2 regions of the Caproiciproducens galactitolivorans genome follow, and region 1 is predicted to be linked to the other one. Evidence: riboswitches for the same ligand, from Rfam matches in the RefSeq annotation. Region 1 holds a riboswitch; the other holds the start of a gene.
The links. A riboswitch is a leader RNA that binds a small molecule or an ion and turns the genes downstream of it on or off. The one in region 1 is predicted to bind cyclic di-GMP.
Positions count from the first base shown of each region.

Region 2: another riboswitch for cyclic di-GMP. It lies ahead of P9B68_RS02645 (prepilin peptidase); the one in region 1 lies ahead of P9B68_RS05425 (RNA polymerase sigma factor).

Region 1 is NZ_JAJUFJ010000005.1:58,020-61,115, forward strand. Features, by position in the region: gene P9B68_RS05420 (PhzF family phenazine biosynthesis protein) at 1-283, shown strand, start outside; cyclic di-GMP riboswitch class I at 591-678, shown strand; gene P9B68_RS05425 (RNA polymerase sigma factor) at 1,168-1,593, shown strand; gene P9B68_RS05430 (hypothetical protein) at 2,134-2,331, shown strand; gene P9B68_RS05435 (recombinase family protein) at 2,429-3,096, shown strand, end outside.
Region 2 is NZ_JAJUFJ010000002.1:56,433-59,528, reverse strand. Features, by position in the region: gene P9B68_RS02655 (MATE family efflux transporter) at 1-900, shown strand, start outside; partial or broken gene P9B68_RS02650 (hypothetical protein) at 1,047-1,302, shown strand; cyclic di-GMP riboswitch class I at 1,553-1,639, shown strand; cyclic di-GMP riboswitch class I at 1,695-1,780, shown strand; gene P9B68_RS02645 (prepilin peptidase) at 1,875-2,537, shown strand; gene P9B68_RS02640 (Flp family type IVb pilin) at 2,820-3,002, shown strand.

The DNA of each region.
Region 1 (3,096 bases):
CATTACAGCGAGAAGCAAAGGTTATGACTGTGTAAGCCGCAGCTTTGCGCCAAAGCTGAATGTTGCGGAAGATCCGGTTTGTGGTTCAGGACATTGCCATATAGCCCCCCTCTGGGCAGACAAATCAGGAAAGAAAGAGTTAGTGGCAAGACAGGCTTCCCGCCGTGGCGGAACTCTGTATTGCCAAGTGGACAACGGGCGTGTGAAGCTTGCAGGAAAAGCCGCTCTTTTTTCCATTTGTGAGATATTTTTGCCAGAAGGTTGTGAACACAAGGAAAGGTAAAAAGAATTGCGTATATTGGACGGTTATCAAACTGATAAACTCTATGAAAGAGTTTCTAATAGCTTTGAAAAGCAGAGCTATGAAAAACGAAGTGAAACGATTATTTGCTTATACAACAGCGTCTTTTATTTTGCTAATCATGATCTGGCTAGTAGTTGGTCTTTTAGCAATCCCCAATAGCTATTTTGGTATGACATTGAGTGCAATTTCGATAATATCCTGTCTTTGCTACATATATTATGGAACTAAATTATTCTTAAAATTAGGGTTGGACAAATTCTACCGAAAACTGTTTTTAACAATATAATTATGTCAAGGGCAAACTTGCCGAAAGGCAAGGACGCAAAGCAATAGGGTCTAAGATGCAAATGCATGATGACAGCCTTGCCACCAAGTAAAGTTGCGTATTAACCCTGCCCTTTGTGGCAGGGTTTTTATTAAAAAATTAGAAAGAAAGGCGGCACCCGCCCAACAAAAAAAACGTGAGTTTGGCGGGTCTATTCTTATGCCTGAATAAGCATTATTGTAACCCTCCAGCTCATTTGGAGGGTTTTTCTATGCGCGTTCGACATGCCTTGAACTTCAAACGACCGCTACCAAGCAGCGGCCTAGCGTGATGAAGCGGACATCTATCTGCTGCATATCGCTTTAATCGGTAGCCTGTCAAAAAAAGCCCGTGCGGTCTATGGGAGAAGTGCGGTCATCATCAGGAACTAATAGATCATAAAAATAGGATATATAGAATCACTGTGCAAAAAGCTCATTTGGATTGTGTCCAAATGGGCCTTTTTTGTCGTATAAAGGGTAATTCAGTTCGGTGCCGCTCACCCCCCTCTCCGTTTCGATTTGCCAAAATCTCAAAAATCGGAACGGAGGAATATTTGATGACACAGATCAACCTGCGGGACTACTATCCCGATTTTTATATCACCGACTGCATCATCGAGGTGCCGAACGAAGTTGCGGCACTCATGAACTCTTATGAACACGCCGAAGCCGCCTATTATCTGCGGAGATACCGCCATAAGGCATATTATTCTCTGGATCGCGACGACGGCATCGAGCATGACATCCTGTTCGTGTCCTTATCCCCCTGCGAAATCTATGAACGCAAAGTGACGGTCGAACAGCTCCATGCCGCCATCGCCGCCCTACCGGGCAAGCAGGCCAAACGTATCTATGCTTATTATTTCTTGGGGATGAGCAAAAGCGCCATTGCCAAGGCTGAGGGTGTCAACGAGAGTGCCGTCCGAGACAGTATTGACCGGGGACTGCGAAATATCGAAAAGTTTTTGAAAAATTTCCTGTGAGGCTCCTGCGAATGGGCCTCAAAAATGAAAAGGCTTATGAGGGATAAGTTTTGATTCTTCACTGAACCTTGAAAATTGAATAAGGGACAAGCCGGATACATACCGCAAGCAGCGGCATACAGGGAGCCGGACGGCGGGTGCGCCACGATCTTTCCTTGAGCGGAGAGGGTGATTGAATTTCAGCGTAACGGAAAGGGAGCGAAAAACACCAGCGCCGTAGGTAGAGCAGCGTCTTTCAGACGCAAGGTGGCTCTGTGGCAAGCATCTGTATGTAATGAAACTTCCGTTCAGTCACAGTCCGAGCGTGAAAAAACCGTCGCAGGCAATGAGAACGGCCCGCCATCAGCATGGGGGGAGGTGCAATTCCTATGGTAACAGGTACGCCGCCTGTTCGTCCGGAATGTCTGTAAACTATAAAAGCAAATCGAAACAAAGGGGCAGCCGCGCCGTAACTCCGTCATATCGCTTATCATGTTTGTTTGAGTACGTGAACAAATGGCTACAGTGCGGCTGCTTCCTGATCTGAGAGGAGGCATAACGGTGGAAAACTTAAAAACTACTGATTACAAAAACAACATACCGCCCGACGCTTCCGGACGCAATCGTTTAGATAAAACTTCAACCTATAAGGTGGATGGCAAAACGTTTATTGTTGAGCCTGTTTTTCAAACAGACGGACACGATACCTTGGCAATAATTTTAATGAGACTGATGAAGGCTGACGCGGATCAGTCTTGACGATAAGTGATAGCGCGACAAGCGTGACAAACGGCGGTCGAGATGGTATACCTTCTCCTGTAAATACTGCTTATTTGACTGCCGGAAAGGAGGATTTATGAAACGGTCAAATAGCAGAAAAAACCGGGAGGATACGGCTTTTCTTTATGAACGGCTGTCGCGGGACGACAATCTTGAAGGAGAAAGCTACAGCATAGGTAACCAGAAAAAGCTTTTAATCAAGGTTGCCAAAGAAAAGGGATATACAAACCTTGTGCATTTCTCAGACGACGGTATTTCCGGTGTCACAATGGAACGGCCCGGTTTTGTGGCGATGCTTCATGAACTTGAAGAGGGCCATGCAGCGGCTGTTTTTGTAAAGGATATGTCACGCCTAGGCAGAAACTATATTGAGGTCGGCAGACTCACGGAGGAATTCCTTCCTGAACACGATATACGTCTCGTCGCGGTTTCCGATAATGTGGATACTGCCGAGGGTGAAAACGAGCTGACTCCAATAAGAAATTTGTTCAACGAGTGGTATGCGCGCGATATCAGCAAAAAGCGGCGCATCAGCAACAAGATTAAGGGAAATGCCGGGGAACCGATGGGACAACCACCATATGGGTACATTAAAGATCCGGATGATCCCAAACATTGGATCGTGGATGAGGTAGCCGCCACTGTTGTTCGCCGAATTTATCAAATGACGCTGGACGGCTTTGGAACGGAGCAGATCGCCGCCGCGCTGGAACAGGACAGCATCCTGACGCCGATGTCCTACTG
Region 2 (3,096 bases), on a different contig from region 1:
GTCTGCGGCGCTCTTCGCGGCGTGGGCGAAACAAAATCCTCCCTCCGGCTTTCTCTTGCGATGAACCTTTGCTATGTTGTTCTGAACTTTGTATTTATTACGATTTTACATATGGGTGTTTTCGGGATGGTCATTTCCCTGAATATCGCCCGCTATGTAGGTGCTGGCTATTCGATTTATTACCTGCTGAAGGGCGATACCACCGTCCATTTTAAAGTGAAGGACGCCCTGCAGATTAGTACATCCATGCTGAAACGGATTTTCTTTGTCGGGATTCCGTTTGCCGCCGAGCAGATGTTCTTTAACGGTGGGAAAATTCTGACGCAAACCTTTATTGTTCAGCTTGGCGTTTATGCCATGGATATCAACGCGATCTGCAACTCCCTTGCCGGGCTTTTTCAGATTCCGGCAAACGCCTTGATCCTGACGACGGTTACCGTGGTCGGCCAGTGCATGGGACGGCGGGATATTCAGGATGCGCGGAAATTCATCCGCTCCTTCCTCTGGCTGTCGTCGCTGTCCTTTGCGGTGACCATGCTGCTGATCATGCCGTTTATACGCCCGCTCTTGACCCTGTTCCATCCGCCGGAGGCGGTTGTCCCCACGATTATCCAGATCATGTGGATAACTACGCTGGCAAATATACCGGTATGGTCCATCAGCTTTTTAACCCCAGCTGCGCTTCGTGCCGCGGGGGATTCCAAATTTACGTCCATTTCTTCCATGCTCACCATGTGGTTGCTCCGCGTGGTGCTTGGGTATGTTTTGGGGATCGTGCTTTCGTTCGGGATTGTCGGCGTTTGGGTTGCCATGATTTGCGAATGGGGCGTGCGCGGACTCATATTCCTACTGCGGTTCCATGGGGATAAGTGGTACCAGCACCATCTGATCGATAATTAATTCTGTATGGAAAACTGGTGCGGCGCGCTGCCGTGACTTTCTGGTAGTTCGGGATTGACGGCACGCCGATTTTTACACACCTGTCACGACAAAAGGCGTTGATCAGGAAAAAGACAGCTTTTTTACGACTTATAATGGGATGCTGATGGGTCGGTGAATTATATCTGGAATACCATAGGGGTACTTATACCTCCATGGCGAGGAACAAACGCGGCAACCGCAAAAGCAAATTTGCACTAATGAATCTGGAACTGATTTCCGTTTGGGCGGAAGAATACGGCGTCGCATATCCGGCGGAAGAAATCAGCACTATGTGGCGGACGGTTCTTCTGAACCAATTCCATGACATTCTTCCGGGTTCCGCCATAAAAGATGTTTATGATGTGACCAGAACGGAATATGCGGAAATACAGAAGAAATCGGAGGCTCTGACTAAAGAACGCTTGGATGTGATCGCTTCCGCGCAGGGGACGGGGAGGGATTCGGTTGTAGGCCAAGCTTGGAAACGATGCGGGAATCATCGGCGCCGCGGTTTTAAAATAAATGAACCTTTCTATACTTTTGTATTAATGATTTTTAAAAATTATTTAGTGGAACTATTGACAGGACGAATTTCTTGATATATAATTAGGACGAATCAAAAAGAAAATTACATATTAAGGTGCAAATTTGTCGAAAGGCAAAGACGCTAAACTATAGGGCCTAAGGATTTTATAATCTATGGCAGCCAGTTCCCTTTTGCAAGGATTTTTGGACGAATTTTTCTATCCGCAATTGGCTTTATACCATTGCGGATTTTTTTTATGCAAACTTATCGAAAGATAAGGACGCTAAGCCATAGGGTCTAAAGGATGACGTCCCATGACAGCCGGTTTCCTTTTGTGCATAGAGAGCATTTTTGAATGTATCTCTTTAGCCCACAACTGGTTAAGTTGTGGGCTTTTATTTTTGTTTGCAGGGGTTGGGGTATAAAGATGTTAAAAATACTTTTTGCATGCGCAGCGGGGGTTGTCGGGTTTCTGTTCGGTTTGTATTTTCCCGATATAGTAAATTCCCTGATAGTGAGAAAGTGCGGACAGAAAGGCAGAGAGCTACCGGGCAAACTGGAATTTGGCAATACTGTCAAACTTGCGGTTTCTGTTGGCTTTTTCTTCGTTTTTAGCGGGATATCTTACCAGATATTCTCTGCAAGGTCTCTCTTTCTTTGTGCCTTTGTTGCCATTACGGCCGTTGCCACCGTAATTGACCATAAAATCCGCATTATCCCGAATGAGATTTGTTTGGCGCTGGTTGTTTTCGGGCTTGCCTACCGCTTTCTGGTGAATGGAATATATGGACTTTTAGAGTCTGTGGAAGCGTGTGCACTAGTTATAGGTATTTTCTTGATTTATTATGTAATCTTCTGCAGAAGAAAGGGATTTTATAATGGCATTGGGGCAGGAGATATCAAACTGGCGTTATCGACAGCTGTTGTCGTGGGATTTCCGGCAGTCATGACCTCGTTACTATATATGTCTGCCGCGCTGATTATTTATTGCGTCGGCGGATTGCTGCTGAAAAAGCTAACGCTCACCAGCCTTTTCCCGATGTGTGGATTTATCATGATCGGTTTTCTATTCGGCGTATTTGCCGCTTGAAATAATTTCTGAAAGAAAGTGGGTGGTTCATTTGTTGGGAGCCTTTTTGGAACAGGAAGATGGACAGAGTATGGTGGAATACGGCCTTATACTTAGTCTGGTAATTCTTGCGGCAATGGCAGGTTTTTCAGCCTATTCGAGTGAAGCGAGAAAAATGCTGGAGAGAACTTGTAACACGGTGGGGCAAGCTTTACCCCATTAAGACAATAATTTCTTTCGTCAAAAATCACCGGAGGGTGAATTTTTGAAATAAATTTATTTTAGGGAAGGGGGGGAATAGACATGAAAAACATGCTCAACTGGCTTGCAAACGAGGAAAGCGGCCAGGGAATGGTGGAGTATGGCCTGATCCTTGCCTTGATTGCTGTTGTAGTTATGGGCGCAATGTCAGGCATTGGTACTAAGCTTCAAGGTATGTTCAATGATATGGCAGGTAAAATTGCCGGAAATACTTCTACCAAGTAATTTTCAAACAAAAGATGCGGAGCAAGAGGGGGAACCCCTTTCATACAAAAGGGATTCTCTCTCTTTCTCAATTGATTAAGGTATGAAGCATTTG